One region of the Martelella lutilitoris genome, then DNA from elsewhere that is predicted to be linked to it. Evidence: predicted binding sites of a transcription regulator. Region 1 holds the regulator's gene; each other region holds the start of a gene.
What was found. Region 1 encodes PhoB, which activates phosphate uptake and scavenging genes when phosphate is short. Its sites were predicted from a motif close to TGTCATNNANCTGTCAT; they were not measured.

Region 1 (5,535 bases):
ACATAACTGTGATCGACCTTCGACGCATCAAGCTTTTCGCGGATGATATCGCCCATCAGGTCGGACGAAATGCCGGAGAAAAAGCCCGTCTTGCGTCCGAGCCGCGCAAGCGCGACCGCCGTGTTGCAGACCGCGCCGCCCGCGTAAGGGGCAAAGGCAGGCTCGCCCCTGTCCGTCTCGCGCGGCAGCATGTCGATCAGGGCTTCCCCGCAGCATAAAATCATTCATCTTCTCCCAATTTCTGTAAGGCGTCCGTGCGCCGGGTCGCGGCAGTTCGCCCGCCAACCGAGGCGGGCGTCCCCTCCCCTCAGACGATCAGTTCCTCAAGCCCGCCGCGCGCCCGCGACCAGTCCATCGGATGGTCGAGGAAGGCGCCGACGGCATCGAGGGTCGCCTGATCGGCGAGCCCGTCCTTGCGCGCCACAGCAAGCACGTCCTTCCAGGTGGCGATATAATGAAGGGCAACGCCGCCTTCGCGGAAACGTCTCTCCGCCTCGCCGAAAATCCCATAATAGAACAATGCCATGCCGTGTTCCACCACGCCGCCGGCTGCGCGGATGGCATTGATGAAGTTGAACATGGAACCGCCGGCCGTCGTCAGGTCCTCGATCACCAGAACCCGTGCGCCCTTCGGCAGGTGGCCTTCGATCTGCGCGTTCTTGCCGTAGCCCTTCGGCTTCTTGCGCACATAGATCATCGGCAGTTCCAGCCGGTCGGCCAGGAAGGCGGCGAAGGGAATGCCGGCCGTCTCGCCGCCCGCCACGCAATCGAATTTCTCGAAGCCCGCATCGGCAAGCACCCGGGCGGCGGCAAAGTCCATCAGCGTGGAGCGGATGCGCGGATAGGAAATCAGCTGCCGGCAGTCGATATAGACGGGGCTGACCAGGCCGGAGGCAAGCTTGTAGGGCTCGTCCGGCGAAAAGTGAACGGCGCCGATTTCCCACAGCATGCGCGCCATCAGATCGCCCATCACCGCGGGCTCCGCGAAACTTGCTCTGCTCATCTCAACAATCCTCTTGTGCTGCGGCTTTTCGGGATGCGGGGAGGCGGCATCCCTGAAAAGCCCTCTTGCCGGCGCGAAACTCCGCTGACGGCCGCCCGATGTCCAATTGGACAATCGGGCGTGAAAAATCAATCGCCGCAGGGCTGTTTCAACAGAGCCGAACGGCTGACCGGGACAGCATAGCGCAACCGGTTACGCCCGCAATGACGGATATTAAATCGTTTAGAAAATCTTTTCGGCTGTTTCGTTGACGCAGCTAGACTTCCATCGAATAGCCCGCGCCGCGCACGGTGCGGATCACATCCGGCATTTGCGAGAAATTGAGCGCCTTCCTCAGTCGACCGACATGCACGTCGACGGTACGCTCGTCCACATAGATGTCATGGCCCCATACGCCGTCGAGCAGTTGCGCGCGTGAAAACACCCGGCCGGGCGATGTCATCAGGAATTCGAGAAGCCTGAACTCGGTCGGGCCGAGGCGGACTTCGCGCGCCTTGCGGTGCACCCGGTGGGTCTCGCGGTCAAGTTCGATATCGCCGCATTTCAGCACGCTGGAGAGCACTTCCGGGCGCGCGCGCCTCAAGATGGCCTTCACCCGCGCCATCAGCTCCGGAGTGGAGAACGGCTTGACGACATAATCATCGGCGCCGATCGCCAGGCCCCGCACCCGCTCGCTCTCCTCGCCGCGCGCCGTCAGCATGATGATCGGCAGGCGTTCGGTCTCCGGCCGCATTCTCAGGCGGCGGCAAAGCTCGATGCCGGAAACGCCGGGCAGCATCCAGTCGAGCAGAAGCAGGTCGGGCACCCGCTCCTGTAGCCGGATTTCGGCCTCGTCGCCGCGCATGATGGTTTCGACCTCATACCCCTCGGATTCGAGATTGTAACGCAGCAGAACGCTGAGCGCTTCCTCGTCTTCAACAACTGCGATTTTCGGAACCATAGGACGTATGTCTCCCTTGTCTCAAACGGCTTCTAAAGATCATCGGAACCGACGGCCGGGGAATTGTCGTCCTTCGGACGCTCTCCCTGCGGCTGGGAGCCGGTGGCGATGTAGTAGATCATTTCTGCGATATTGGTGGCGTGGTCGCCGATGCGCTCGATATTCTTGGCGCAGAACAGAAGATGGGTGCACGAGGTGATGTTGCGCGGATCCTCCATCATGTAGGTCAGGAGCTCGCGAAACAGCGAGGTGTAGATCGCGTCGATCTCGTCGTCGCGCTCGCGGATGGAGCTCGCCTTGTCGGCCTGGCGCGATGTGTAGGCGTCGAGCACTTCCTTCAATTGCAGGAGCGCCAGTTCCGACAGATGCTCAATGCCGTGGGCAAGTTTGCGCGGCACCCCGGAGCCCTGCACCGAGATCACGCGTTTGGCGGTGTTCTTGGCCATGTCGCCGACGCGCTCGAGATCGGAGGCGATACGGATAGCGCCCATGATTTCGCGCAGGTCCGCTGCCACCGGCTGGCGCCTTGCGATGATGACGACCGCCTTTTCGCCGATCTCGCGCTCCGCCTCGTCCAGCACAAGATCGTCCTTGATCACCTTTTCGGCAAGCTCGGTATCGGTGTTGACGAGTGCCGAAACCGACTCGCTTACCATCTCCTCCGCCAGGCCGCCCATTTCGGAAATGCGGCGCTGGAGATATTTCAGCTCGTCATCGAATGCCGTCAGAATATGCGAGGGAGCCATGTCTGTTCCTTCCTTGGCGTGAGCGTGCGGCAACCGCCCCTCAGCCGAAACGTCCCATGATGTAATCCTGGGTGCGTTGGTCCGCGGGATTGGTGAAAATTGTGTCGGTGTCATTCTCCTCGACCATATGGCCGAGATGGAACATGGCCGTGCGTTCGGAAACGCGCGCGGCCTGCTGCATGGAATGGGTCACCATCACGATCGTGTAGTTCTCTTTCAGCTCCGAGATCAATTCCTCGACGCGTGCGGTCGCGATCGGATCGAGCGCCGAGCAGGGCTCATCCATGAGGATCACCTCGGGATTGACGGCAATGGCGCGGGCGATGCACAGCCGCTGCTGCTGGCCGCCGGAAAGGCTGGTGCCCGGCTCGTGAAGCCGGTCCTTCACCTCGTTGAACAGGCCCGCCTTGATCAGGCTGGTCTCGACGATCTGGTCGAATTCGCCGCGATGGCGGGCCAGCCCGTGGATGCGCGGCCCGTAGGCGACATTCTCGTAGATCGACTTCGGGAAAGGATTGGGGTTCTGGAACACCATGCCGACGCGCGCCCTGAGCTCCACCACATCGATCCCCGAGGCGTAGATGTCCTCCCCGTCAAGCGTGATCGTACCGGTGACGCGGCAATTGTCGATCGTGTCGTTCATGCGGTTGAGCGTGCGCAGGAAGGTCGACTTGCCGCAGCCCGACGGACCGATCAGCGCGGTGACCGCGTTTTCGCGGATATTCAGGCTGACATCGAACAGCGCGCGCTTCTGTCCGTAATAGACGGATACCGCCTGGCCGGCCATCTTGTAGGTCATGTTGCTCATTGTCTGTTTCCAAGTCTTTTCGCGTTCGCCATGGCCTATCTGCGTCGCTCGAAACGGCGCCTCAGGATGACGGCCGTGATGTTCATGAGGATGAGGAACGCCAGAAGCACGATGATGGCGGCGGAGGTGCGTTCGACGAAGGCCCGCTCAGCCTCTCCCGCCCACATGTAGATCTGAACCGGAAGCGCCGTTGCCGGATCAAGCGGGCTTGCCGGATAATCGGCGACGAAGGCGACCATGCCGATCAGGAGCAGCGGCGCGGTTTCGCCGAGCGCCTGCGCGAGGCCGATGATCGTTCCCGTCAGGATGCCGGGCATGGCCTGCGGCAGGACGTGGTGGAACACCGCCTGCATCTTCGAAGCCCCGACGCCGAGCGCCGCCGAACGGATGGAGGACGGCACGGCCTGCAGCGCCGCGCGGGTGGCGATGATGATCGTCGGCAGCGTCATCAGTGTCAGCACCAGCCCGCCGACGAGCGAGGCAGAGCGCGGCAGGCCCAGAAGCCCGATGAACACGGCAAGGCCCAGAAGGCCGAAAATGATCGAGGGAACGGCCGCCAGATTGTTGATGTTGATCTCGATGATATCCGTGAACCGGTTCTTCGGCGCGAATTCTTCCAGATAGATCGCCGAGGCGACGCCGATCGGCAAGGCCAGAAGCAGAACCACGCCCATCATGTAGAGCGTGCCGACAAAGGCGACGCCGATGCCAGCCGATTCCGGGCGGCTCGATGCGCCGTGAGTGAAGAAGCCGGTGTTGAAGGACTTTTGCATCAGGCCGAGCGCTTCAAGCCTTTCCAGCCACTCAAGCTGGCGATCGGAGACGCGCCGGCTCGTCTCCGGCACGGTCAGGTCGATCTGCCCCTTGTAGGCCGAATCGATGTCGGCCGACGCCAGAAGCCGCACATTGACCGTCTCGCCGATCACCGAGGGGTCCTTCAGCACGACATCGCGCAGTTCCACCCGGCTCGAGCGCGAGATCATCCGCATCGCCGCGCGCATTTCGGGGCCGTTTGCCGGGCTGATTTCCAGCGTTTCGGCGAGCGCCGCCTCGACCAGTTCGGGATAGTCAGCCGTCAGCAGCAGACGGGGATCGTCTTCCCGCGCGCCCTCGGGATCGATGACGGCGGCATCGAAGGTGATGGGCAGGGTGACGGTCGTCTGCTCGAAGGCGGTATAGCCCTTGCCGACAACGGAGAGCAGAAGGGCTGCGAGGAAGAAGATCCCTGACGAGATCGCGAGCACGCCGTAAAGGCGGAAGCGTCGTTCAGCCGCATGGCGGCGCTTCAGTCCCTTGCGCCGGGTTTCCGCCAGTTGCCTGCGGCTTTCCTCCCGCTCGGTCGCGGTGCTGAATGTCTCGGTCATTCATACTGCTCCCGGTATTTGCGCACGATGTAGAGCGCGTAGACATTGAGGCAGAGCGTGATCACGAAGAGCGTCAGGCCGAGCGCAAAGGCGACCAGCGTCTGCGGCGTGTCGAACTGCAGGTCGCCCGTCAGCTGGTTGACGATCTTGACCGTGACGGTCGTCATCGGCTCCAGCGGATTGATCTGCAACTGCGCGGCAACGCCTGCGGCAAGCACCACGATCATCGTCTCGCCGATCGCGCGCGAAGCCGTCAGGAGTAGCGCCCCGACGACGCCGGGAAGAGCTGCCGGCAGGACCACGCGCTTGATCGTTTCCGAGCGCGTGGCACCGAGGCCGAGCGAACCCTTGCGCAGGCTGTCCGGCACCTGACTGATGATGTCATCCGACAGCGAGGAGACGAAGGGGATGAGCATGATGCCCATGACCACGCCGGCCGTCAGCACCGATTGCGCCTCGATGAAATTGCGGTAGCTGCCGGTAAAAAGCCCGTTCAGTTCCGCCGAGATGTCGCGCAGCATCGGGCCGACGGTGACGAGCGCGAAAAAGCCGTAGACGATGGTCGGGATGCCCGCCAGCACTTCCAGCAGCGGCTTGGTGACCGAGCGTAGCCTGGCGCCTGCATATTCCGACATGTAGATCGCCGCATAAAGCCCGACGGGCACGGCCACCGC
Region 2 (5,535 bases), 320 kb from region 1:
GATTTCGTCGTCGCGGCCAATCACCGGGTCGAGCTTTCCGTCGCGGGCGTCCGCCGTCAGGTCGCGCGCATATTTCTTCAGCGCGTCATAGCCTTCCTCGGCGCTGGCGCTGTCGGCGGTGCGGCCCTTGCGGATCTCGTTGATGGCGTCGTTCAGCCCGTTCGGCGTCACGCCGGCGCCCTCCAGCGTCTTCGCGGTCGAGGCGGATTTCTCGATCGCAAGCGCCAGAAGCAACCGCTCGACGGTGACGAAACTGTCGCCGGCCTTCTTTGCCGCTTCTTCGGCGGTGTTGAAAACCTTCGCCAGCGGCTGGGAGAGATAAATCTGTCCGTTCCCGCCGGAAACCTTGGGGATCCGGGCGAGCGCCGCGTCATTGGCGAGGCGCGCCTTCTTGGCATCGCCCCCTGCCCGCTCGATCAGCGAGGCGGCCATGCCCTGTTCGTCGTCGAGCAGCACCTTCAAGAGGTGCTCGGCGCCGAACTGCTGATGGCCTTCGCCGAGAGCGAATGTCTGCGCGGACTGCAGAAAGCCGCGCACGCGTTCGGAATATTTCTCGATATTCATGTCCTTGCCTCCATTCCTCGCCCGGCCCTTTTGAAGCGACAGGACGATGACCTAGAAAACCCCCTCAGAGAGGCGGGCCTGATTATGCGGCGCAAACGCCGCTCAAGGTCTGATATGGGTGCAGGCCAGGAGGCTTTAAAGAGGACCGGCGGAGAATTTGTTGCGGATATGCAACACCGGTTAACCTCTTCAGCTATGGGCGAAAATGTCGGTTTCCTCCCACCCCAGAAGGTCGAGCTTGGCCCTGGTCGGCAGGAAATCGAAGCAGGCGCCGGCAAGCGCCATGCGGTCCTCGCGCATCAGCCGTTCCATCAGCTTGTCGCGCAGGCGGTGGAGATAGAGAACGTCGGAGGCGGCATAGGCGAGTTGCGCCTCGGAGAGCGTTTCCGCCGCCCAGTCGGAGGATTGCTGCGCCTTGGATACATCGACCTCGAGCATCTCCTTCAGATTGTCCTTCAGGCCATGCCGGTCCGTATAGGTCCGCGTCAGGCGCGAGGCGATCTTGGTGCAGAACACGTTCTCGGTCGTCACGCCGAATGTGTAATAGAGGACGGCGATATCGAAACGACCGAAATGAAAGATCTTCTGGCGCGAGCCATCGGCGAGCATGGCGCAAAGGTTCGGCGCTTCCTTTTGGCCCGCGTCAATCTGGATAACGTCCGCCGTCCCGTCGCCCGGCGAGATCTGCACCACGCACAGCCGGTCACGACGCGGCACCAGCCCGAGCGTTTCCGTGTCGATGGCGATCGCCCCGTGGTAGCGGGCGGCATCCTCGGCCGGAATGTCGTTTCTGTGGACGCGGATCTCTTCGTTCATCCATTCTTCTCCGTGGGCTTTCGTGCTTCAACGTCATGGGGTCATAGCGGATCGCCGGACAAGACGATAGAAGAAAAGCCCGTATCGAGCGCAATCGGCGGCCGCCGGCGGGCGTTGTGCACGCGCCCCGGAATGGCTATCTGGGGACACTTCTGAGAAAAGCGAAAGGCAATGACGATGACTGGCAGGAGGATGATAGCGCCACTCTCTGCGCTCTGGAGGCGTCACCGGGGCCTCTGCGTCGCATTCGTCTTGACCGGCTTCATCACGCTCGTCTTTGCCCTGCAGTTCGTCCTTTCCGTCTTTTACTGGCGCAATCCCGAAAACCGGAACCTTGAACTCAAGGGCTGGATGACGCTTGGCCATGTCGCCATCGTCTATGACATCCCGGCGGAAGAACTTGCTGAAGAGCTGGACCTCGTCCCCGACAGTCGCAGCCGGCGGATGATGCTCCGCCAGATCGCCCGCATCAAGGGCATCTCGCTTGAAGAACTGGAGGACGAGATCGCCCACGCCCTCGATGACTATGAGGACGAAAAGGCCGAGCGCGATGAGTGAGCAGCTTCTGGCGCTGCTGCCGGTCTACGGCGTGCCCGTGATCGGCTTTGCCGTGTTTCTGGCCTGTTGCGGCATTCCGCTGCCGACGGCCGTGATCATGCTGTTCGGCGGCTCGCTTGTTTCAACGGGCGACCTGACCTTCTGGGCGGTCTACGCGGTCTGCGTCGCGGCGGCCTGCAGCGGCGACCAGGTCGGTTACTGGGCCGGACGGATCGGCGGCACCGGCTATGTCGAGCGTTTTGCCGCGCGCGGGCCGAAGCGCCAGCGCCTCGTCGACCGCGCCCGCGACTATCTGGAACGCCGGGGCGTCATCGCGATCTTCATCACGCGCTGGCTTCTGGCGATGATCGGCCCCTACATGAACCCGGTCGCGGGAGCGGCGGGCATGCGCTGGAAACTGTTCATTGCCGCCGCCATTCCCGGGCAGATGCTCTATGTGCTGATCTACACGCTGCTCGGCCTGGTCTTCTCCCACAACATCATCGCCGTGGCCCAGATCGTCGGCAATGCCAGCGGCTTCCTGGCGGCGGGCGTGGTCACGCTCGCACTCTTCTGGTACATGACCCGCGTCCTGCATTTCTCCTGGAAACGGCGACGCCGGCGCTATCTGAAGCCGCGCGGCCGGCGCAACCGGCATTGAGACCGAGGCGCCTTTCCGCAATGCTTCAGGGCGTCATCAAAACGCAGTCAAAACGTCATCGAGATGTAATGCCGCGGGACTATCGCGGATGCGCAGCTATCTTCACACACTCTTTACCAAGAGGTTTCCATGCGCGCACGTCTCGCACTTCTCGCAGCCGCGACCTGCCTTGCCGGCACGGCCCAGGCCGCCACGATCTATCCCCTCGACCGCGCCACCATCCTGGTCGGCTCGCCCTTCGATTTCAAGGTCGAACTCGATTCGGTCTATGACGCGGGCGACGTCGAAGTCACCGTCAACGGCGAAGCCTACGCGGACGTCTTCGGCGCTGACGCCGAATTCGTCTCCGACGAAAAGGGCAAGAACGACGAAAGCCTCGGCTCCGCCCTGATCCTGCGCGAGCTCACCCTCGGCGAGGCCGGCGACTACACCGTTTCCGTCAAGGCCGGCGACGAGACGAAGGACGTCACCTGGACCGTCTATGATACGCCGGAAACGCCGAAGGCCAAGAACATCATCTTCTTCGTCGCCGACGGCATGTCCATGGGCCACCGTTCGGCTGCCCGAATCATGTCCAAGGGCATGACCGAGGGCAAGGCCGACGGCCGCCTCAGCATGGACGACCTCGACCGCATGGCAACGATCGGCACGTCCTCGACCCATTCGGTCGCGACCGACAGCGCCAACACCATGTCGGCCTACATGACCGGCCACAAGACCCGCGTCAACGCGCTCGGCGTCTATGCCGACCGCACGCCCGACAGCCTGGACGACCCCAAGGTCGAGACCATTGCCGAGGCGCTGCGCCGCCAGACCGGCAAGTCGATCGGCGTTGTCTCCACCGCCGAAATCGAAGACGCGACGCCGGCCGCCGTCGTTGCCCACACCCGCCTTCGCGCCGACAAGGCCGATATCGTTGGCATGTTCTATGACGTGAAGCCGGAAGTCGTCCTCGGCGGCGGTTCCGCCTACTTCCTGAAGTCGGACGTCCCCGGCTCCAAGCGCAAGGACGACAACGACTATGTCGCCATGTTCCGGGATGCCGGCTACACGGTCGTCACCTCCGCCGACGAACTGGCTTCCGCCGAAAAGTCGGAAAACGGCAAGCTGCTCGGCCTGTTCCACACCGGCAACATGGATTCGACGCTTGACCGCAAGTTCCTGAAGACCGGCAGCGTCGACAAGTTCCCGAACCAGCCCGGCCTTGTGGACATGACCACGGCGGCGATCGACCAGCTTTCCAAGAACCCGGAAGGCTTCTTCCTGATGGTCGAGGCCGCCAATGTCGACAAGATGTCGCATCCGCTCGACTGGGACCGCGCCGTCATCGACATGATCGAATTCGACCAGGCCGTCGGCGCCGCCATGGAGTGGATGAACGCCAATCCGGACACGCTGATCGTCGTCACCGGCGACCACACCCACGGCTTCTCGGTGATCGGCACCATTGACGATGAAGTCGAATCGGACGAGATGCGCAACAAGGTCATGACCTATGACGACGCCGGCTTCCCGAACTATACGGACGAAAACGGCGACGGCTATCCGGACAAGGTCGACGTCTCGCGTCGCCTCGCCATGTTCGCCAACAATTTCCCCGACTATTACGAGACCTTCCGCCCGAAAATGGACGGTCCGTTCGAGCCGGCCGTGAAGGACGAGAACGGCCGCTACGTCGCCAACGAGGCCTACAAGGATATTCCCGGCGCGGTTCTGCGCACCGGCAACCTGCCCTACGACGCCTCGACCGGCGTTCACGCCGTCGATGACGTTCTCCTGCAGGCAACCGGCCCCGGCGCCGAAGGCTTCAAGGGCTATATGGAACAGTCCGACGTCTATGAAGTGCTGGCCGATGCCTTCGCGCTCGGCAACAGCCAGAAGCAGTAGACGTCACGTTCGAGACGGGACCGGGCGGACGACGCCCGGTCCTCAGACTACCGATGAACCTATTCTTTCTACGGGCGTCATCCTCGGGCTTGTTCCGAGGATCTAACCACGGTTCCGCACGGGCGGAGTAGCGTTTTGGAAGAAGTTGTATTTCAAATGACTTCTCGTCCGAGACGTCTGTCGAGTAGAGGCGTGCTTAGGTGCTCGGGACAAGCCCGAACATGACGGCAGAGATTGGAGCAGGCTTTGTCAACCAGCTGGGGTCCGGGCGGACGTCGCCCGGTCCTTTCCTGTCAGGAGAACTGATCCGATGACCACTCTGCCCTTTTCCCGCCGCAGACTGCTTGCAACCCTCGGCGCGCTCGGCATCGGCCTGGCCTCCCGCCCCGGGCTTGCCGCCACGGCCGAGTTGAATTTCGACGAGCTCTACGGCTCCTTCAGCCCGCTCGGCCTCGAATTTTCCGACAAGGTCAAGGACCTCACCGGCGAAAAGGTCTCCATACGAGGCTTCATGGCGCCGCCGCTGAAGGCCGAGGCGCAATTCTTCGTGCTCTCCGAAATTCCGATGGCGCTCTGCCCCTTCTGCTCTTCGGATGCCGACTGGCCGGAAAACATCGTCGTCGTCTATCTCAACAGAAAACAGACCTTCGTCCAGCCGAACCAGATGATCGAGGTGACCGGCACGCTTGATCGCGGCTCCTGGGTGGATCCCGAAACCGGCTTCGTCAGCCAGCTGCGCCTCAGGGACGCGCGCTACAAGACCGTCTGACCCTGCGCCCCGCAACTCCGAAAGCCGCCGCCCATGTTGCCCCTTCGCCTCGAAGATGTCGCCGTTTCCTTTCCCGGTCTCTCCGCGCCGGTGCTCAGCATCCCCGTCCTCGAAATCGCCCCCGGCGAGCGCGTGGCCGTCACCGGCCCCTCGGGCTCCGGCAAGAGCACGTTCGTCAACATCATCACCGGGCTGGAAAAGCTGAAGACCGGCCATGCAAGCTGGGGCGACACCGATCTCGCCGCTCTTCCCGAAGGCAGGCGCGACCGCTGGCGCGGCGAGAATATCGGCATCGTGATGC
Region 3 (5,535 bases), 790 kb from region 1:
CGCCGGCGCCAACAAGGCCAAGGATCGCGCTTTCGCGAATGTTGATATCCCAGCGGAACACGGTAATGCCCCAGAAGGCGGGCTGGACCTGCGGCACGATGGCGTAGTCGAGAATCTGCGCGTGGCTGGCGCCCGTTGCGGTGACGGCCTCGACGGGCGCGCTGTCGACCTCCTCGATTGCCTCATAGAGCAGCTTGCCGATGAAGCCGATCGAACGCAGGCCGATGGCGATGACGCCGGCCAGAAGCCCGGGCCCCATGATGGCCACCAGCAACAAGGCCCAGATCAGCGAATTGATCGAGCGGCTGGCAACGATGATGAACAGCGCAACAGGCCTGAGGATCAATGCCGACGGGGTTGTGTTGCGCGCGGCGAGAAACGCCACCGGGACGGCAAGGATAACCCCCAGTATGGTTCCGAGCGTCGCCATGTTCAGCGTGTCCCAGAGCGGCCCCCACAACTCGCTCATGTAGGAAAGGCGCGGCGGCCACATGCGGCTGCCGATATCGGCAGCCTGGACGGGCGCGTCGCTGACGAAGGCCCAGATCGTGTCGCGGGTCATCAACTGCCAGCACCAGACGGTCAACGCAACGAGGAAGAACCAGCCGGCCCAGATCAGGAGCGTTTGCCGCGCGGTCCTGCGGCGCCAGATTTCGGGATAGGCGGGATCGGTCATTGCAGTCGCTTCCGGATGTAGCTCGAGCCATACTCGGCCACCATCACCAGCAGAATGATGATCAGGATGATCGCGCCGGCGCTGTCATATTCGTAGCGGTCGATCGCCGTGTTCAGCGTCGCGCCGATGCCGCCGGCTCCGACAATGCCGATCACCGCGCTCTCGCGGAAATTGATGTCGAGCCGGTAAAGCGACAGGCCGATGAGCCGCGGCATCACCTGCGGCTGGATGGCGTAGTTGATCATCTGCAGCCATGAAGCGCCGGTGGCGCGGACGGCTTCCGCCTGTGCCTCGTCAATGTCCTCGATGTCCTCGGCCAGGAGCTTGGATAGGAAGCCGATCGTCGCGAAGGAGAGCGTCAGGAACCCGGCGAAGGGGCCGAAGCCGAACATGGCAACGAAGAAGATCGCGATGATGATCTCCTGCAGCGAGCGGCTGACGGCGATAATGGTCCGGCAGATCATGTAGATGGCGGGCGTCGAGACGTTGCGCGCCGCACCGATGCCGATCGGAACCGAGATGATGACGCCGGCGACCGTCGAGGTCAGCGTCATGGTCAGGCTTTCCACCAGGCCCTTGGAAATATCGCCCCAGCGGCTGGTGAAATCGGGCTGGAGGAAGCCGGCAAGGAAGCGCGCGCCGCGCGTCCAGCCTTCGGCAATGCGCGCCCAGTTCGGGTCAAGCGTCGCAAGCGCCAGCACCAGCCACACGGCGAAGCCGGCCTGAATGACGATGCGCCAGCCGCGATGCGTGAAGATCTGCGGTGGGCGTTTCCATGTTGTCGGGTAGCTGCTCATCTTTCGATGCCCGCCATCAGCGCAGCGGCTTCGGCCTCGGCGGTGTTGTCGTCCTCGGCGTTCCTGCGCATCGCGTTCCAGTCTTCCGCGCCGTAGATTTCGGTCAGAACCGTTTCGTTCAGCGCATCGGGCGCGCCGTCGAACACGACCGCGCCGGCGCGCAAACCGACGATCCTTTGCATGAACTGGCGGGCAAGGGGCACGTCGTGGATATTGACGATCGCCGGAAGATTGCGCTCGGCGCAGATCTCGATCAGAAGCCGCATGATCTGCCGGCTGGTCTTTGGGTCGAGGCTGGCCGTCGGTTCGTCGACCAGAAGCAGTTCCGGTTCCTGGGCGAGGGCGCGGGCAATGCCGACGCGTTGCCGCTGACCGCCGGAAAGCGCATCCGCGCGCTTGTCAGCATGCTGAAGCAGGCCGACGCGGTCGAGAAGGCCATAGGCGCGGCTGATATCGTCTGCGCCGTAGCGGCGGGTGAAACTGGTCCAGAACCCGACATAGCCGAGGCGGCCGGAGAGCACATTCTCCATCACCGTCAGGCGCTCGACCAGCGCATATTCCTGGAAGATCATGCCGATGCGGCGGCGCATGGCGCGCAGCTTGCGCTGGTCCTGACCGGTGATCGGGCTGCCCGACAGGAGTACGGCGCCATCGGTCGGTTCGACCAGACGGTTGATGCAGCGGATGAGCGTGGATTTTCCCGCGCCCGAGGGCCCGATCAGCCCGACGATCTGCCCCTCAGGCACCAAAAGGCTGACATCGACCAGAGCCCTGTCGCCGGTCTTGTAGGTCTTGGTGAGCGATTTCAGTTCAAGCATGTCGTGTTCCACGAAAAGATGGACGGGCGGATGAGATCCGCCCGTCCGTCCGAATGGGATTTCGGCTGACTTACTGGCAGTCGTAGGAAACGCCGTTGGCTTCGTCGATCTGACGGATCACGGCCCAGTTGTCCTTGAAGGTGATCGGGATGAACTGCGCTTCGCCGGATTTCGAGAATTCTTCCTCAAGCGAGGAGCCTTCCCATTCGAAGGAGGCGAAGGCTTCCTTGATCTTGTCCTGAAGCGCGGGCGTCAGGTTGTGTGCAACGCCGTAACCGGTCGTCGGGAAGGTCTGCGAGGTATAGATGATCTCGATCTGGTCATCGGAGATCACGTCGCGGGCGAGCATGCGCTTGCGCACCGAATTGGCGATGGCGCCGGCCGGATAATCCTTGTTGGCAACGCCAAGAATGGTGTTGTCGTGCTTGCCGGAGAAGGTTGCCTCGAAATCGGTGCCGGCTTCCATGCCGTATTCGGATTTCAGGATGGCGGACGGAGCCTTGTAACCGGAATTGGAGGTTTCCGAGGAGAAGGCAAGCGTCTTGCCCTTGATGTCTTCCACGTCCTCGATGCCGGAGCCGGGATAAGTGATCAGTTCCATTTCATAGCCGAACGAGCCGTCCTCGGCCGCCATCATGGTGAAGGGGCGGAAGCCGGCGCAGGCAACGGCCAGCGGGTTCGAGCCGGTGTTGAAGCCTGCGACATGCAGACGGCCGGCGCGCATGGCCTCGATCTGGGCGGCGTTGGAATCGACCGGGAAAAACTGGACCTTCTTGCCGGTGACCTCTTCCATATGGGCCAGGAAATCGGCCCAGGCCTCGGCGTAGACGGCCGGGTCTTCAACCGGCGTGTAGGCGAAGATCAGGACGGACGGGTCCACAAGGTCGGCCGGATCGGACGGGATGTCGGCAATCAGATCGCCATCGGCGTCGGTGTAGCGGCTATCCAGTGTGAAATCGGCAAGGGCCGGAACGGACATCGCGATCAGGGCAGTGGCGGCAAGAAGCATACTGCGCATATTGGCTCTCCAGTCTGTATTGGCTCTGGAGGCGACTTAGCAAGTCTTCGTTACAGTATTACGACGATACACCTGTCTCCGCCTCGACCGTCCGATTGAACCGAAGGTCCTTGCGGCTTGCCTGCCGTCCTACCGGACAGCCTTTACGCCTTCCAGGAGCAGCGTCGTCGCCATTGCCGCATAGTCTTCGCGGGTGATCTTGCCGCCGTCGCGGAACCACATATAGACCCAGTTCATCATGCCGAACAGCGACATGGTGACCGGCATCAGGAGCGGACGCTCCGGGCGGTCGAGCTCGGGATGGATCTCGCGGATGACGGCAGAGAAACGGCCGACGATGCTGCGTTCCAGCGCGCGGATCTGCTTGGTCTGCTCGGCGGTAAGGGCAGGCGCCGCATTGAGCTGCACTTTGTGCTGGTCGTCGGCGCCGCGATATTCGTTCAGCACCGTCATCACCAGTTTCTCAAGCCGGGCCTTGTGTTCGAGGCCGGGGTCGTCGGCTTCCGCGAGCGCTGCATCGAGCGCCTCCAGATGCGAGGCGATGATGGCGAAGATCAACGCCTCCTTGGACGGGTAATAGTGGTAGAGCAGCGCCTTTGACACGCCGGCCTCGCGCGCGATCTGCGACATCGACGCCTTTTCCATGCCCTGCGTGGCGAACACATGGGCGGCGTTCAAAAGCAGTCCGTGCCGCTTTTCCTCGAAATCATTGGCCCGTGTTCTCGCCATGGTCTTTCCAGAAAATCCTGATGATGGGGTAAAAAGGGGCGGTTTCGCCCCTTCTAGCACTGTCTAATCAATTGACCAACCGGCCGGTGATTATTTCGGGCGATTGTCAACCACGCGCTTGGCCTTGCCTTCCGAACGGGCGACGCTTTCCGGATCGCGAATGTCGATCTTCGTTGAAACGCCGATCACCGACTTGATGTGGTGCGCCAGCTCCTTCGCCGATGCCATCCGCGCTTCGGCAGAGGATTGATCCGGCGTGCACTCCACATGCACGGTCATGACGTCCATGCGGTCCTTGCGGGTCAGTTCGATCTGGAAATGGGGGCTGAGGCCATCGCATTTCAGGATCATTTCCTCGATCTGGGTCGGGAAGACGTTGACGCCGCGCAGGATGATCATGTCGTCGGAACGACCGGTGATCTTTTCGATACGGCGCATGGAGCGCGCCGTGCCGGGCAGGATGCGGGTCAGGTCGCGGGTGCGGTAGCGCACCATCGGCAGGCCTTCCTTGGTCAGCGTGGTGAAGACCAGTTCGCCCATCTCGCCGTCGGGAAGCACATCGCCGGTCTGCGGATCGATGATTTCGGGATAGAAATGGTCTTCCCAGACATGCAGCCCGTCCTTGGTTTCCACGCATTCATTGGCAACGCCGGGGCCCATGATTTCCGAAAGGCCGTAAATGTCGACGGCGTGCATGTCGAAGGCGTCCTCGATTTCGGCCCGCATCGCGTTGGTCCAGGGCTCCGCGCCGAAAATGCCGACCTTCAGCGAGCTTTCGCGCGGGTCGATGCCCTGGCGGCGGAACTCGTCGAGGATCGACAGCATGTAGGAGGGCGTGACCATGATGATCTGCGGCTTGAAGTCGCTCATCAGCGTCACTTGCCGCTCGGTCATGCCGCCGGAGATCGGCACCACGGTGCAGCCGAGACGTTCGGCGCCGTAATGCGCGCCAAGGCCGCCGGTGAAAAGACCATAGCCATAGGCCACATGACAGATATCGCCGGCGCGACCGCCGGACGCCCTTATCGAGCGGGCCACGACATCAGCCCAGACATCGATATCGTTCTTGGTATAGCCAACAACGGTCGGGCGCCCGGTGGTGCCGGAGGAGGCGTGTACGCGGGCAAGCTTTTCGCGCGGAACGGCGAACATGCCGAAGGGATAGGTGTCGCGCAGGTCGGTCTTCACGGTGAAGGGGAACTTCGAAAGATCCGAAAGCGTCCTGAAATCCGACGGGTGCACGCCGCTCTCATCGAAGCGCTTGCGGTAGAAGGGCGAGTTCTCATAGGCGTGGTTCAGCGACCAGGCCATGCGCTTTTGCTGAAGCGCGGAAATCTCGTCACGGCTTGCCACCTCGATCGGATCGAGGATCTCGCGGGACGGTTTCAGGTTGTTGATGGCGTTCATGTCTTCCTCCTCGAAAACGGCTGCCGGTCAGGCGGGCAGCAGCGTGCCGTTGACTGTGCGCGAATGGCCGCGGAATTCGGCGATCACCGT
Region 4 (5,535 bases), 1.3 Mb from region 1:
CGGTCTCGAAACCGGCAGCCCTGCATTCGGCCTGCACCTCGCGCACCAGCCAGGCGCCGGCCGTGTCGAGCCGCTCCAGCCCGGAAAGGTCGACCACCGCCGTGCCGCCCCGCCCTTTCAGCCGTCCGGCCAGCTGATCGATCTCGCCGCTCAGCGGGCGCGCATTGCGAACCGTCCAGAACCCCTGCAGAAAAAGGGTTGTGGTCGTTTCGCCGTCGCCGGGCGCAACCGTCAGGGAGGCTTTCGTTTCGTCCGCGTTCTGCAAATGCAAGTATCCAGTGTTCCGCGCCGGTGCGACGCCGCATCGGCCCCGGCGCAAAATGCCTCGTCCGCCATGGCAGCGGGACATCGGCCGAACCATCGCAAGCCGGAAGACCCGAGATCGTGACGATCGAGCGCGATCATGACCTTTGTTAGGCTTTTCATGCCGGGAAAGAGATTGCAAGTCTTTTGAATGATATAGAGCGTCCACCGCGAAAGTGGAGTCTGTATTGTCCGTTGACCCATCTATCGGCCGATGCAACAGATCTGCATCGATGCGGTCAATTCCGCGGATTGAAAGCCCGGGATTGCCCGACTGTCGAAGGCTTGCGGCATGCGCGGTTTTTTTTTGCAAACGCCCCGGCCTGAAGACGTACAGCCGCGAAGGCGCGATAGGGAGGCTCCGGTCAGGCCGCGCGGCCCTTGGCCTTGGCCGCCATGATCAGCGGCGCGATATCGGCATCGTCCGCCTCCTGCGGCTCGTCTTCGGCCACGCCCTCGATCTTATGCCAGTTGATCAGTTCGAACGTGCCGTCGAAATGCTCGGCCACCGCGGTGCAGCTTTCCACCCAGTCGCCGGTGTTGATGTAGCGGATGCCGTCCATGTCTTCCATCACCGCATGGTGGATATGGCCGCAGATGACGCCGTCGACCTCGTTCCTGCGCGCCTCTTCCACGACCACGCGCTGGAACTCTCCGATGAAATTGACGGCATGCTTGACCTGCAGCTTGGCCCAGGCGGAAAATGACCAGTAGGGCATGCCGAGCTTGCGGCGCACGGCCGCCAGCACCTGGTTGATGGCGATCGCGGCATCATAGGCCCAGTCGCCGAGATAGGCGACGATGCGCGCATGGCGAACGACGACATCGAACTCATCACCGTGGATGACGAGGTATTTCTTGCCGTCGGCGGCTTCGAAGATCATCCGCTCGGCAACTTCGACGCCGCCGAAATGCGTGCCGGGAAAATCCCGCAGGAACTCGTCGTGATTGCCCGGAATATAGACGATGCGCGTGCCCTTGCGCGCCTTGCGCAGCATTTTCTGCACTACGTCGTTGAAGGGCTGCGGCCAGTACCAGCTGCGCTTCAGCCGCCAGCCGTCGATGATGTCGCCGACGAGCACGATCGTCTCGGCGTCGTGGTGGCGCATGAAATCAAGCAGGAAATCCGCCTTGGCGGCCTTCGACCCCAAATGAAGGTCGGAAATGAAAAGCGTTCTGAACTGTCTGGGTTCCATCGCCTCAACCCGCCATAGCCCCCGGCGGCCTCTGTGCATCCATGGATGGCACCCTTAAAACACGAGTCGTATTTCAGCTTGATGACAGGCCGGCGCGGCCGACATGCTCAGACGGGGAAATAGCGGACATAGGCGAAGGCCGCGCCGTCGGGCGCCCAGTTGGGCGAGTTCATCGTGCCCTGGCCGCCGAAGAGCGCGAAAAGCGTCGTCAGATTGCCGCCATCGGGGTCCATCACGCGCACCCGGACATCCTTGTCGCGCGGATGATCAAAAACATCCGGCTCATAGGAAATCAGGATCACGCGGTCGTTCTTCGGCGAGGGATGGGCGAACCAGTTGCCGGCATTGTCGAATGTCACCTGCTCAAGCCCGGTGCCATCGGGATGAATGCGCCAGATCTGCATCAGGCCGGTGCGCGACGAGTTGAAATAGATCCATTCACCGTCGAAACTGTAGTCCGGCCCGTCATTGCGGCCTTCACCGTGGGTCAGGCGCGTCTCCTCGCCGCCATCGGCTGCGATCGTATAGATATCGAAGACGTCATCGCGGATCCCGCAATAGGCAAAGCGGGCGCCGTCCGGCGACCAGCCGTGCCAGTAGGACGGCAGGTTGCGCGTCACCAGCTTCGGTGCGCCGCCCGACGCCGGCAGCGTGTAGATCGCCGATTTGCCGAATTCGCACTTGTCGGAGACGGCAATCGTCTTTCCGTCCGGCGAAATGCCGTGGTCATTGTTGCACTGTTCGGCAAAGCCGGTGTCGATTGTCTCGAGACGCGGCGCGCCTACCAGAGGCAGGCGGTACATCAACCCGTCGCTGTTGACCATCAGATAGCGCCCGTCCGGCGACCAGTTGGGCGCCTCGATCAGGTCGTCCGACTGGAACACCACGCGCTGTTCGCCCGTGGCGAAATCATAAATCTCAACTGAACTGCGCATTAGCCCCTCCCCGAACTGGACTTCCTATCGATCGCGGAAGCGGTTGGTGATCGGGTAACGCCGGTCGCGCCCGAAATTCTTGCGCGTGATCTTCACGCCGGGCGCGGACTGGCGCCGCTTGTATTCCGCGATGTAGAGCAGATGTTCGATCCGGTGCACCGTTTCCGCGTCATGGCCCCGGGCGACAATGGCCTCCACGGACATCTCGCGCTCCACCAGGCATTCAAGAATGTCATCGAGCACCGGATAGGGCGGCAGCGAATCCTGGTCCGTCTGGTTCGGCCGAAGCTCCGCCGACGGCGTCTTGTCGATGATGTTCTGTGGAATGGCGTTCGTCTCCGGCCCGTGCATGCCTTCCGGCCGCTCGGTGTTGCGCCATGCGGCAACGGCGTAGACCTGCATCTTGTAGAGGTCCTTGATCGGGTTGAAGCCGCCGTTCATATCGCCGTAGAGCGTGGCGTAGCCGACCGACATTTCCGACTTGTTGCCCGTCGTCACCACCATGGCGCCGAACTTGTTCGAAATCGCCATCAGGATCGTGCCGCGCGTGCGGCTCTGCAGGTTTTCCTCGGTGATCCCTTCCTCGGTGCCCTCGAACATGGTCTCCAGCGCGGAGAGGAAGCCGGTGACCGGCTCCTCGATCGCGACGACATCATAGCGGCAGCCGAGCGCCTTGGCGCAGGCCGCGGCATCGGAAAGCGATTCCTCGGAGGTGTAGCGATAGGGCAGCATCACGCAGTGCACGCGCTCAGCGCCGAGCGCATCAACGGCAATCGCGGCACAGATTGCCGAGTCGATGCCCCCGGAAAGGCCGAGCACCACGCTCTTGAAGCCGTTCTTGTTCACGTAGTCGGCAAAGCCGAGCACGCAGGCACGGTAGTCGGAGGCCTCGCCGATCGGCAGTGCGGCCACCTTGCCGCCGACGATGCGCCAGCCATCCGCGCCGCGTTCCCATTCGGAGATCGTGATATCCTCGACGAATTGCGGCATCTGGAAGGCGAGCGTCCTGTCGGCGTTGAAGCCGAAACTGCCGCCGTCGAAGACCAGTTCGTCCTGACCGCCGAGCGTATTGAGATAGACGAGCGGCAGGCCGGTCTCGATCACCTGTTTCAGCACCACCTGGTGGCGCACGTCGACCTTGCCGCGATAATAGGGCGAGCCATTGGGCGACAGAAGCAGTTCCGCGCCGCTTTCGGCAAGCGTCTCGCACACGCCGAGATCGCCCCAGATATCCTCGCAGATCGGTATGCCGATCCTGACGCCGCGGAAATTCACCGGCCCCGGCATTTCGCCCGGCACGAAGACGCGCTTTTCGTCGAACTCACCATAGTTCGGCAGGTCGACCTTGTCGCGGATGGCGATGATCTCGCCGCCGTCCAGCACGGCAACCGAATTGTGCCTTCCGGCCTCGCCCTTGCGCGGATAGCCGACGATCACGCCCGGTCCGCCGTCGGCGGTATCGGCGGCAAGCGCCTCGACCGCCTTCTGACAGGCGGCGAGAAAGGCCGGCTTCATCACCAGGTCTTCGGGCTGATAGCCGGAAATGAAGAGCTCGGTGGACAACACCAGATCAGCGCCGGCCTGTGCGGCCTTCCTGCGCGCGGCGCGCAGCTTCTCAAGATTGCCGGCGATATCGCCGACCGTCGGGTTGAGCTGGGCGAGAGCGATTTTGAGGCTGTCCATGGCAATTCCACCTTTCAGGTCTGCAGGGATGGACACCATGTTTTGGGGGAAAAATCAAATCGGAAAAAGGCGGCGGCCTGAATAAGACCCGGAAGATGGCCTCTGACAATCTCTCCCCTTGAGGGAGAGAGGCCCCGACAGGGGGCAGAGAGGGGTGACCCTCTCGGCAAATTCGAAGCTTGCGGTTTTTAGGGCTTACGCCCTTTACCCCTCTCTGTCGCTTCCGCGACATCTCCCCCTCAAGGGGGGGGGATTGTTGGGGGGGGGGCTATGCGGCTATGCGCCCTAACAGCTGACAGCCCTCACCCATTGATCGCGAGCTTCTTTTCCTCGTAAGCCGTCTTCATGCGCTCGGCGAGCAGGAAGGCGAGTTCCAGCGCCTGGTCGGCATTGAGACGCGGGTCACAATGGGTGTGGTAGCGGTCGTGCAGATCCTCGCCCGTCAGCGCCCAGGCGCCGCCGGTGCACTCCGTCACGTTCTTGCCTGTCATTTCGACGTGGATGCCGCCGGGATAGGAGCCTTCGGCGCGGTGGATCTGGAAGAAGCTCTCGACTTCCGACAGAATCCGCTCAAAGGGCCGCGTCTTGTAGGAATTGAGCGTGATCGTGTTGCCGTGCATCGGATCGCAGGACCACACCACCTTCTTGCCCTCGCGCTCGACGGCGCGGATGAGGCGCGGCAGGTGATCGGCAACCTTGTCGTGACCGAAACGGCAGATCAGCGTCAAACGTCCGGCTTCGTTTTCCGGGTTCAGCGTATCGATCAGCCGCAGCAGGTCATCCTCGGCGAGCGACGGACCGCATTTGAGGCCGAGCGGGTTCTTGATGCCGCGCACATATTCGATATGGGCGTGATCGGCCTGGCGGGTCCGGTCGCCGACCCAGATCATGTGGCCGGAGGTCGCATACCAGTCGCCGGAGGTCGAATCGACGCGCGTCAGCGCTTCCTCATAGCCAAGCAGAAGCGCCTCATGGCTGGTGAAGAAATCGGTCTCGCTCAGAGCGTGGTTTTCCGCCGCCGTGATGCCGATGGCGCGCATGAAGGACATTGTCTCTGAAAGCCGGTCGGCGAGCTTCTGGTAGCGTTCGCCCTGGGGGCTGTCCTTGACGAAGCCGAGCATCCACTGATGCACGTTTTCCAGATTGGCGTAGCCGCCCATGGAAAAGGCGCGCAGGAGGTTCAGCGTCGCCGCCGACTGGCGATAGGCCATCAGCTGGCGCTGCGGATCGGGAACGCGCGCCTCCTCGGTGAAATCAATGCCGTTGATGATGTCGCCGCGATAGCTCGGCAGCGTCACGCCATTGATCGTCTCGTTCGGCGAGGAACGCGGCTTGGCGAACTGGCCGGCAATGCGGCCGACCTTGACGACGGGCTGCTGCGCGCCGAAAGTCAGCACGACGGCCATCTGCAGGAAGGC

Region 2: the regulator PhoB is predicted to act here: its motif matches at 2,632-2,648, upstream of JET14_RS16495 (alkaline phosphatase).
Region 3: the regulator PhoB is predicted to act here: its motif matches at 3,359-3,375, upstream of phnD (phosphate/phosphite/phosphonate ABC transporter substrate-binding protein).
Region 4: the regulator PhoB is predicted to act here: its motif matches at 1,570-1,586, upstream of JET14_RS11690 (UDP-2,3-diacylglucosamine diphosphatase).

What each region holds. Positions count from the first base shown of each region.
Region 1 covers NZ_CP066786.1:3,764,875-3,770,409, forward strand. Annotated here, with positions in the region: gene JET14_RS17910 (carbohydrate kinase family protein) at 1-224, opposite strand, end outside; gene JET14_RS17915 (orotate phosphoribosyltransferase) at 308-1,003, opposite strand; gene phoB (phosphate regulon transcriptional regulator PhoB) at 1,260-1,943, opposite strand; gene phoU (phosphate signaling complex protein PhoU) at 1,976-2,689, opposite strand; gene pstB (phosphate ABC transporter ATP-binding protein PstB) at 2,730-3,497, opposite strand; gene pstA (phosphate ABC transporter permease PstA) at 3,533-4,861, opposite strand; gene pstC (phosphate ABC transporter permease subunit PstC) at 4,858-5,535, opposite strand, start outside.
Region 2 covers NZ_CP066786.1:3,441,893-3,447,427, forward strand. Annotated here, with positions in the region: gene clpB (ATP-dependent chaperone ClpB) at 1-564, opposite strand, end outside; gene JET14_RS16480 (ribonuclease D) at 754-1,380, opposite strand; gene JET14_RS16485 (hypothetical protein) at 1,558-1,938, shown strand; gene JET14_RS16490 (DedA family protein) at 1,931-2,578, shown strand; gene JET14_RS16495 (alkaline phosphatase) at 2,708-4,465, shown strand; gene JET14_RS16500 (hypothetical protein) at 4,776-5,234, shown strand; gene JET14_RS16505 (ABC transporter ATP-binding protein) at 5,268-5,535, shown strand, end outside.
Region 3 covers NZ_CP066786.1:179,707-185,241, forward strand. Annotated here, with positions in the region: gene phnE (phosphonate ABC transporter, permease protein PhnE) at 1-676, opposite strand, end outside; gene phnE (phosphonate ABC transporter, permease protein PhnE) at 673-1,473, opposite strand; gene phnC (phosphonate ABC transporter ATP-binding protein) at 1,470-2,291, opposite strand; gene phnD (phosphate/phosphite/phosphonate ABC transporter substrate-binding protein) at 2,362-3,309, opposite strand; gene JET14_RS00895 (TetR/AcrR family transcriptional regulator) at 3,439-4,038, opposite strand; gene paaK (phenylacetate--CoA ligase PaaK) at 4,129-5,445, opposite strand; gene paaI (hydroxyphenylacetyl-CoA thioesterase PaaI) at 5,473-5,535, opposite strand, start outside.
Region 4 covers NZ_CP066786.1:2,467,958-2,473,492, forward strand. Annotated here, with positions in the region: gene JET14_RS11685 (ABC transporter permease) at 1-265, opposite strand, end outside; gene JET14_RS11690 (UDP-2,3-diacylglucosamine diphosphatase) at 669-1,499, opposite strand; gene JET14_RS11695 (TolB family protein) at 1,607-2,434, opposite strand; gene JET14_RS11700 (NAD+ synthase) at 2,459-4,117, opposite strand; gene JET14_RS11705 (class II 3-deoxy-7-phosphoheptulonate synthase) at 4,420-5,535, opposite strand, start outside.